DNA from 2 places in the Arthrobacter halodurans genome. Region 2 is predicted to be linked to the other one. Evidence: predicted binding sites of a transcription regulator. Region 2 holds the regulator's gene; the other holds the start of a gene.
The links. The regulator LexA, encoded in region 2, represses DNA repair genes until DNA is damaged. The targets are predictions, from matches to a motif close to TCGAACANNTGTTCGA.
Positions count from the first base shown of each region.

Region 1: ACETWP_RS10450 (LexA family protein) is a predicted target of LexA. The motif match lies at 1,648-1,663, and genes of this name have one in related genera.

Region 1 covers NZ_JBHDLJ010000007.1:134,578-138,970, reverse strand. The annotation lists gene ACETWP_RS10460 (2Fe-2S iron-sulfur cluster-binding protein) at 1-237, shown strand, start outside; gene ACETWP_RS10455 (NAD(P)/FAD-dependent oxidoreductase) at 240-1,502, shown strand; gene ACETWP_RS10450 (LexA family protein) at 1,686-2,093, shown strand; gene ACETWP_RS10445 (Y-family DNA polymerase) at 2,086-3,426, shown strand; gene ACETWP_RS10440 (J domain-containing protein) at 3,577-3,870, shown strand; gene ACETWP_RS10435 (SDR family oxidoreductase) at 3,998-4,393, shown strand, end outside.
Region 2 covers NZ_JBHDLJ010000008.1:39,423-43,815, forward strand. The annotation lists gene ACETWP_RS10970 (histidinol-phosphate transaminase) at 1-817, opposite strand, end outside; gene ACETWP_RS10975 (LysM peptidoglycan-binding domain-containing protein) at 1,039-1,518, opposite strand; gene lexA (transcriptional repressor LexA) at 1,806-2,525, shown strand; gene ACETWP_RS10985 (ATP-dependent DNA helicase) at 2,522-4,393, opposite strand, start outside.

The sequences.
Region 1 (4,393 bases), on a different contig from region 2:
ACGAACGGGGTCGACGGCATCGTCGGCGAGTGCGGCGGGCAGGCCATGTGCGCCACGTGCCACGTCTATGTGCGCCCGGAGTTCGCGGCGGCGCTCCCCGAGATCGGCGACGACGAGGAGGAGATGCTGGACTGCACCAGCGCCGAGCGCACGGCGAGGAGCCGCCTGGGCTGCCAGGTCGCCGTCGGCGCGGGACTCGACGGCGTCGTCGTCGACGTGCCCGAGGGGCAGGTCTAGCCGTGGGCGGCGCGGCGGGGGCCGGGGCGGACGCCGGGGTCGTGGTGGTCGGCGGCGGCCAGGCCGGGACGCAGGTCGCGGACTCGCTGCGCGCCGCGGGCTACGCCGGACCCGTCACCCTCGTCGCGGAGGAGGCCGGCACGCCGTACCAGCGCCCACCGCTGTCGAAGGACCACCTGCGGCCGGGGCCGGAACCGGAGCCGTTGCCGCTGCGGGGGCCCGCGTTCTTCACGGACCGGCGCATCGCCCTGCGCGCCGGCGTGCGCGCCGAGGCGATCGACCGGGGCCGCCGCGCGCTCCGGCTCGCCGACGGGACGGAGCTGGCCTACGGGCACCTGGTCCTCGCGACGGGGGCCGCGAACCGTTCGCTGCGCTGCCCGGGGGCGGAGCTGCCCGGCATCCACGGCCTGCGGACCCTGCCCGACGCCGGGGCGTTGCGCCGGGGGCTGGACGCGGCGCGCGAGGTCGTCGTCGTCGGGGCCGGGTTCATCGGCCTGGAGGTGGCGGCGGCCGCGCGCGCCCGCGGCGCCGCGGTGACGGTCCTCGAGTTCGCCCCGCGTCCCATGGCGCGCGCCCTGACCCCGGTGACGGGGGAGTGGTTCGCCGCCGCCCACGGACGCCTCGGCGTCGAGCTGCGGCTGAACGAGGGCATCGCCTCCTTCGATGCCGGCCCGGACGGGAGGGTCGCCGCCGCCGTCTCCACGGCGGGCCGGCGCTACCCCGCCGACCTGGTCGTCGTGGGCGTCGGCGTGGATCCGGACACGGCGCTGGCGTCCGCCGCGGGGCTCGCCGTGGACAACGGAATCGTCGTGGACGCGGCGCTGCGGACCGCCGACCCGCGCATCCTCGCGGTCGGAGACTGCGCCAACTTTCCCAGCGCCCACGCCGGGGGCCGGGTGCGGCTCGAATCCGTGCAGAACGCCACGGACCAGGGCCGCCGCGCCGCGCTCACGATCCTCGGGGAGGCCGGGGCATACGACGACGTCCCGTGGTTCTGGAGCGTGCAGGGGCCCCACCGGCTGCAGATCGCCGGGCTGTCCGCGGCGTCGGACCGCACCGTCGTCGTCGGCGACCCGGCGTCCGGCCGGTTCTCCGTGCTGTGCTATCGGGACGGGCTGCTGGCCGCCGTCGAATCGGTCAACCGGCCGTCCGACCACGCGGCCGCGCGGCGGATCGTCGGTGCGGCCGCCCCGGACCCCGAGGAGGCCCTCGCGCCCGGATTCGACCTCAAGACCTACGCGCGCGCCGCCGCCCCGGCCGGATAGCGGCGCCGGTCGGATGGCGGCGCCGGCCGGACAGCGGCCCGCTCCCATCCGGGGATCCGGGCGGTCGGAGGACCTTGGTCGGGAACGCCCGCGTCCGCTCGTGCCGCGGATGCCGCCGGGACGCGCGCGGTGCTAGTCTGGTGCTTCGAATCTTTGTTCTAAGGCGGTGGTGGGGTGTTCGGCATCGATCCCGCGCCGCGGAGCGCCCCGGAACCGGACGGCGGTGGCGCGCCGGCCGAGGCGAGTGGCTTCCCCTCGCCGGCCCGCGACTACTTCAACGGCGGCATCGACCTGAACCGGCACCTCATCCGCGACCGCACGTGCACCTTCATCATGCGCGTCGCCGGGAACGCGATGGCGGCCGCCGGCATCGCGGACGGCGACGAGCTGATCGTCGACCGGTCGCTCGTCCCGCGCGACGGCAGCGTCGTCGTCGCCGTGCTGGACGGCGAGCTGGTGGTTCGGCGGCTGCGGTTGGGCGGGCGCGGCGCGTCCCTCGAGACGGACGACGGAGCGCGCCCCACCGAGCTGACCGAGCTGGCCGACCTGACCGTCTGGGGCGTCGCGACCCGGTGCCTGCACCGTGTCTGACGCCGGCGCCGCGGACGCGCCGGGGCCGGTCCCGCCCGGCGCGCCGATCGCGCTGGTGGACGTCAACAACTTCTACGTCTCCTGCGAGCGGGTGTTCGATCCCTCGCTGGAGGGGCGCGCCGTCGTCGTCCTGTCCAACAACGACGGCTGCGTCGTCGCCCGCTCGGCCGAGGCCAAGGCGCTGGGCATCACGACCGGGACCCCGTGGTTCCAGGTGGCGCCCTCGGCCGACCGCTGGGGGCTGGTGGCGCGCTCGAGCAACTACGAGCTCTACGGGGACCTGTCCGCGCGCGTCATGGAGGTCATCGGCCGGTTCGGCGCCTGGCAGGAGGTGTACTCGATCGACGAGTCGTTCCTGGGGCTGGCGCCGGGGGAGTTCCGCCGCGCCGAGGCGCGGGTCGTGGAGGTCGCCGCGACCATCCGCGAGGCGGTGGCCCGGCACGTGGGGGTGCCGGTGTGCGTGGGGGTCGCGCCCACCAAGACCCTGGCGAAGTTCGCCAACCACATCGCGAAGCGGAACGCGGGCATGCGCGGCGTCTGCTCGCTCGGCTCGATGCCCGACGCCGAGGTCCGCCGCATCCAGTCGCGGGTCCCGGTGACAGGTCTCTGGGGCGTGGGCGCGCGGACGGGGGCCCGGCTGAACGCGCTGGGCATCGAATCGATCGCGGACCTGCGGGCCGCGGATCCGCTGGCCATCCGCAAGCGCTTCTCCGTGGTCCTGCAGCGCACGGTCCTGGAGCTCAACGGGGTGCCGTGCATCCCGCAGGCCGACGAGCGGGCGGACAAGCAGCAGATCGTCTTCTCCCGCAGTTTCTCCGCCCCCGTGACCCGGGCCGAGGAGATGGACCAGGTGATGGCCGTCTACGCACAGCGCGGCGCCGCCCGGCTCGCCGCCCAGGGCCAGCGCGCCTCGGTCCTGACCGTCACGGCCGGCACCAGCCGATTCTCCGGCGGGGCGGCGTCGTTCCCGTCGGCGAGCGTCCCGTTGCCGGAACCGACCAACGACCCGATCCGCCTGACGAAGGCGGCGGTCGCCGCCATGCGCGGGCGCCTGGAGCCCGGGGCCGCCTACCTGCGCGCCGGGGTGATGTTCTCCGGGCTCTCGCGGGACGTGGCGGGGGGCGGGCAGGAGTTGCTGGACGTCTTCGCCACGGGGGACGGGGACCGGAACGTCGGGGACCTGCTGGGGAACGTGCGCGCGAAGTTCGGCGAGGCGGCCATCGGTCTCGGCCAGGGCGGATTGGCGGCGCCGGCGTCGTGGTCCATGAAGCGGGAATTCTCGTCGCCGAAGTACACGACCGAGTGGGCGGAACTGCCCGTCGTGCGGGCCTAACCGACGACTTTTTCCCCACCGGCATCAGCCGCCGCAGGGGCCCCGAAACAATCGACGCGGGTGGCCCCCATCGCTATCCACGGGCCGCCGCCGAGCCTATGGTGGACCCGTTGGGGACAACAAACGAGGCAAACTCTTGGGGAGTCGGCTATGGATCACTACGAGGTGATTGGTGTTGCGCGCACCGCGTCGATCACGGACATCAATGCCGGGGCGCGGGACGCACTCTGGGCCGGGAAGGTCGATCAGACCAGGACGCGGCAGATCCTCAACGCGTGGTTCACGCTCCGGGATCCGCAGCGCCGCCGGGCCTACGACCAGCAGCTGATCGTCGAGGCGCCCGGCCTTCCGACGGTGACCGGCCCGCAGCCGACGGTCCCGGTGGGGACGGCCCCCGCCCCCACGCTGCGCGGAACGCATCGCCAGCCGCGGCACCGCGCCTGACCCTTCCGGCGGCACGTGCCGGGTTCCGCGGTGCCGGACGCCGGTCGGCGCGCCGCGCGGCTGACAAACCCCGCCGTGCCTCCTAGGCTGGGGCGCTACCGCACGAACCCGACGGAAGGATCCCCACGTGGCCGAGTCAGACGTGTCCAAGAACGCCCGAGACCTCGCGGACAGCGGGGGCGGCATGGCCCCCCAGCAGCAGGAGCATCCGGGCGCCACCGCCCTGATGGAGCCGGCGCCGGACCACGGGGAGCAATCTTGGGTGGGACGCGGCCGGCTCGAGGGAATGCGCGCGCTGATCACCGGGGGCGACTCGGGGATCGGGCGGGCCGTGGCGATCGCCTACGCGCGCGAGGGCGCCGACGTGGCCATCAACTACCTGCCGGCCGAGGAGGACGATGCCCGGGACACCGCGGCATGGATCGAGAAGGCTGGCCGGCGGGCCGTCCTGGTCCCGGGGGACCTGCGCGACGAGGCGACGTGCGGGGAGATCGTGGAGCGGGCCGTCGCGGAACTCGGGGGC
Region 2 (4,393 bases):
GCGCCGCGTTGGCCGTGGCCTGCGTGACGGCGGAGAGGTGGTACGGCAGGCGGACCAGCCGGAGGGCGTCGGTCACGGACGGATCCGCGGCGAGGTACCCCAGCCGGGCGCCAGCCAGGGCGAAGGCCTTGCTCATGGTCCGCGACACGATCAGCCGCTCCCGTCCGGGCAGCAAGCCCAGGGCGGAGCGCGTGCCGGCCTTCGCGAACTCGGCGTACGCCTCGTCGACGACGACGATCGCCTGGCTCGCCTCGCCCGCCGCGTAGACGGCCTCCACCACGTCGAGGCCGAGCGCGGTTCCCGTGGGGTTGTTGGGCGAACACAGGAAGACGATGTTGGGGGCCCGCTCGGCGACCTGCCGGGCCGCGGAGTCCGCCGTCAGCTCGAAGTCGGCCGCGCGCGAACCGGCGATGTACCTCGTGTCCGTGCCGCTCGCCAGGAGCGGGTACATGGAGTAGGTCGGCGGGAAGCTCATCAGGCTGCGCCCTGGGCCGCCGAAGGCCTGGAGGATCTGCTGCAGCACCTCGTTGGACCCGTTGCCGGCCCAGATGTTCCCGGGTGCGAGTCCGTGTCCCAGGTATGAGGCCAGCCGCTCGCGGAGTTCGGTGAACTCGCGGTCGGGGTAGCGGTTCAGGCTTGCGGAGCAGGCGCGGACATCGCGGGCGATCGCCTCGCGGACCTCGTCGGGGAGGGGGTGGGTGTTCTCGTTGACGTTGAGCAGGATGGGCACGTCCAGCTGGGGGGCACCGTAGGGCTCCAGGCCCCGGAGGTTGTCCCGCAGCGGAAGTCTGGCCAGTCGTCGCAGCTGATCACTCACCGAACAATTCTAGGGCGCCGGCGCAGTGGCCCCGAATCGGCGGGTGGGGCCGCTTAACGTTGCCGGCACCGGCGGGGCAGACGCCACCCGGGCCGAGCCCGGCCCCGCGGTTCACCACCGGCGGTCCCGCGGGGCGTCCCGCCCGCGTTCCCGACGGCCGTCGGCGGGGCGCGCGTCCCGGCGGTCCCGGATCCTGCCCCGACACGCGCGTCCGCGACCCGCTAACCGCCGGTCGGGACGAAGAGCGTCTGGCCGGGGATCACCGTGGACCCCGCGAGGTTGTTCAGTTCCGCGATCTCGGCGATGACGACGCGCGGGTCGCGCCCCGGGGCGAACTCCGCGGCGATCTCCCAGAGGGTCTCCCCCTCCAGGACGGTGACGGAGGCCGCCTCGACCCGGACGGAGGCGCCGGAGTCGGCGGCCATGACGGGGGCCGTGAAAATGCCCACCAGGACCAGGGCAGAGGTCGCCGCGAGCAGGACGGGCAGGCCGATGAGGAGAAAGCGGCCCCGCCGGGTCAGGCGGACAGGTCCGCGGACGGCGGATGCCGCGGGGGCCGGCGCCGCGGCGCGGGGAGACGTTCCGCGTGGGGAGCCCCCGGGGCGGGCGACGGGAAGGCTGAGGACGTTCGTGGTCCGGCGGGGATCCCCGCCGAGGCGTGCCGCGGGCTGAGCAGGGGTCGCGAAGGCGATCTGAGCCATGGTTTTGCCTTTCTCTCGCGCCGGGCCGCCTCGCGGCCGCACCGACGGTTCGGTGTTCGAAGATCGAACCGGTCGAAACTCGTATTCGAACGCTTGTTCGATCTCGCTCGTCCATTTGTAGCATTCCTGACCGAGGAATGTCGAGACACGTTCGAACAAATCTTTGAAAGCCCCGTGGTGGTCCACTAACGTGGTGACCAGCGGCTCGTTGGATCCAGTCCAACAGGCGCCTCCGACAGAATGCGGAACGGCCCGGAGCCACGGGGACAACCAGGATGGGGCACACCATGAGCACAGCTGACACTCCGGCACCGAAGCGCACGCCGAAGAGCCTGACGGTTCGCCAGAAGAAGATCCTCGAGACCATCCAGCGCGCGGTCGCGGCGCGCGGCTATCCGCCGTCGATGCGCGAGATCGGCGACACCGTCGGCTTGGCGAGCCTGTCGAGCGTCACGCACCAGCTGGCCCAGCTGGAGAAGCTCGGCTACATCCGCCGCGACCCGCGCCGTCCGCGCGCCATGGAGATCCTGACGCCACTGACGCTCAGCGACGCTCGCGAGACCGCCGAGGCCGCGCACGACGGACTCCGCGCCATCAACGGCACGCCGGTCTCCGAACTGAGCACCGCCTCCGACACGGCGATGGTCCCGCTGGTCGGCCGCATCGCCGCCGGCGGCCCCATCCTCGCGGACCAGACGATCGAGGACGTAATGCCGCTCCCCCGACAGCTGGTCGGACACGGCGAGCTGTTCATGCTGAAGGTCAGCGGGGACTCCATGGTCGAGGCCGCCATCTGCGACGGCGACTGGGTCGTGGTGCGCCGGCAGCAGAATGCCGTCAACGGCGATATCGTGGCCGCCCTCCTCGACGACGAGGCCACCGTCAAGACGTTCCGGCAGCGCGACGGGCACACGTGGCTCCTCCCCCAGAACCGCCAGTACGAGCCCATCCTGGGCGACCACGCGACGATCATGGGCAAGGTCGTCTCGGTGATGCGCTCGCTCTAGGGCGTCCGCGCGGGGGCGAGCCGCTCCAGTGCCCCCACCACGGTCGCCTTGTCCGTCGTCGCCCACATCGGGGGCAGCGAGGCGCGCAGGAAGTTGCCGTACCGCTCCGTGGCCAGGCGCGAGTCCAGCACCGCCACGACCCCCCGGTCCGACGTCGAGCGGATCAGGCGTCCGGCGCCCTGCGCCAGCCGCACGGCCGCGTGGCTGGCCGACACCGCCATGAAGCCGTTGCCCCCGTGCCGCGCGACGTCGCGGCTGCGCGCCGTCGACAGGGGATCGTCGGGGCGCGGGAAGGGAATCCGGTCGATGACCACGAGTCGGCAGGCCGGCCCGGGGACGTCCACGCCTTGCCAGAGCGTCATGGTGCCGAAGAGGCACGTGTCGAGGTCGTCGGCGAACTCCTTCACCAGCGACGCCATGCTGGAGTCGCCTTGGCACAGGATCGTCTGGTCCAGCCGCGGCCGCAGCGCCTCGGCGGCCTCCTCCGCGGCCCGGCGCGAGGAGAAGAGCGCGAGCGTGCCCCCGCGCGCGGCCCGGATCAGATCCTCCAGCTCCGCGAGCGCCTCCGTGGAGACGTTCCGGGACGGCTTGGGCAGGTGGCGGGCGACATACAGCATGCCCTGCCGCGGATAGTCGAAGGGGCTTCCCACGTCGACGCCGGTCCAGGCGGGGGCCCCCTGCCCGAGCAGCCCCAGCGCCCCGGCGACCGGCTCGAAGGCCGCGCCGACGGCGAGCGTCGCCGACGTCAGCACCACGGTGCGTCCATCGAACAGCCCCTCGCGCAGCCGGCCGGCGACGGAGAGCGGCGCGACGTTCAGCGTGGCGGGTGTCGAGTCGTCGGGCTGCACATAGCCCTCTCCGGGGGTGAACTGCCCGGGACGGGACGCCCAGACGACCTCCCGCGCCTCCGCGGCGCCATCGAGCCGGTCGCACTGCTCGACGAGGTAGAGCAACTGCGACCGGGCCATCTGCCGCCCGCCGTCCACGGCCTCCTGCGGCGCGGGCTTGGAGTCCGAGAGCGCCACGCGGGCGGCCTCGCGGACCTGGTCCACCGCGGCCGCCTGCGCCTCGTTGAGGCCCGAGGGCATCAGCCCCGCGGGGATCCACTCCAGCGATTTCTGCAGCGCGCGCGACGCCAGATTGAGCGCGTCGACGTTCACGTGGCAGTGCTTGCGGGCGGCCGACGCCGCGCCGGAGACGAGCGCGACGGACAGGGGACGAGTGACGGAGCCCGTGACGCGGTCCTGGAGCTCGTGCGCCTCGTCGATGACGACGGTGTCGAACTCGGGCAGCACGGCGATCCCCTCGAAGGCGGAGACGGCGAGCATGGCGTGGTTCGTGATGACGATGTCCGCCTCGGCGGCCTTCTTGCGCGCCAGCTCGCTGAAGCACTCCTCCGCCATGGGGCACTTCTGGGCGCCAAGGCAGTCCATCGCGGTGACCGAGACCTGGCGCCAGGCGCGGTCTCCGACGCCCGGGACCAGGTCGTCCCGGTCCCCCGTGTCCGTCTCCTCCGCCCATTCGCGCAGCCGCACGACCTCCTGACCCAGTGCGCTCGCTGGTCCCGCCCCCGCGGTCAGGGCGCGTGCCGCGCCGTCCTCGGTGAGGGCGAACAGCGCGCCCTCGTCCTCGTCCGGGTATCCCCCGCCGAGTTTGTACTTGCACACGTAGTTGCCGCGGCCCTTGGCGAGGGCGACATCGAGCTTCCGGGGCAGGTGCGGGGCCAGCTGCTCCAAAAGGCGCGGCACGTCCCGGCCGACGATCTGCGCCTGCAGGGCGAGGGTCGCGGTGGAGACCACGACCGGCTTCTCCGCCTCCAGGGCGTGCGCGATCGCGGGCACGAGGTACGCCAGCGACTTGCCGGTGCC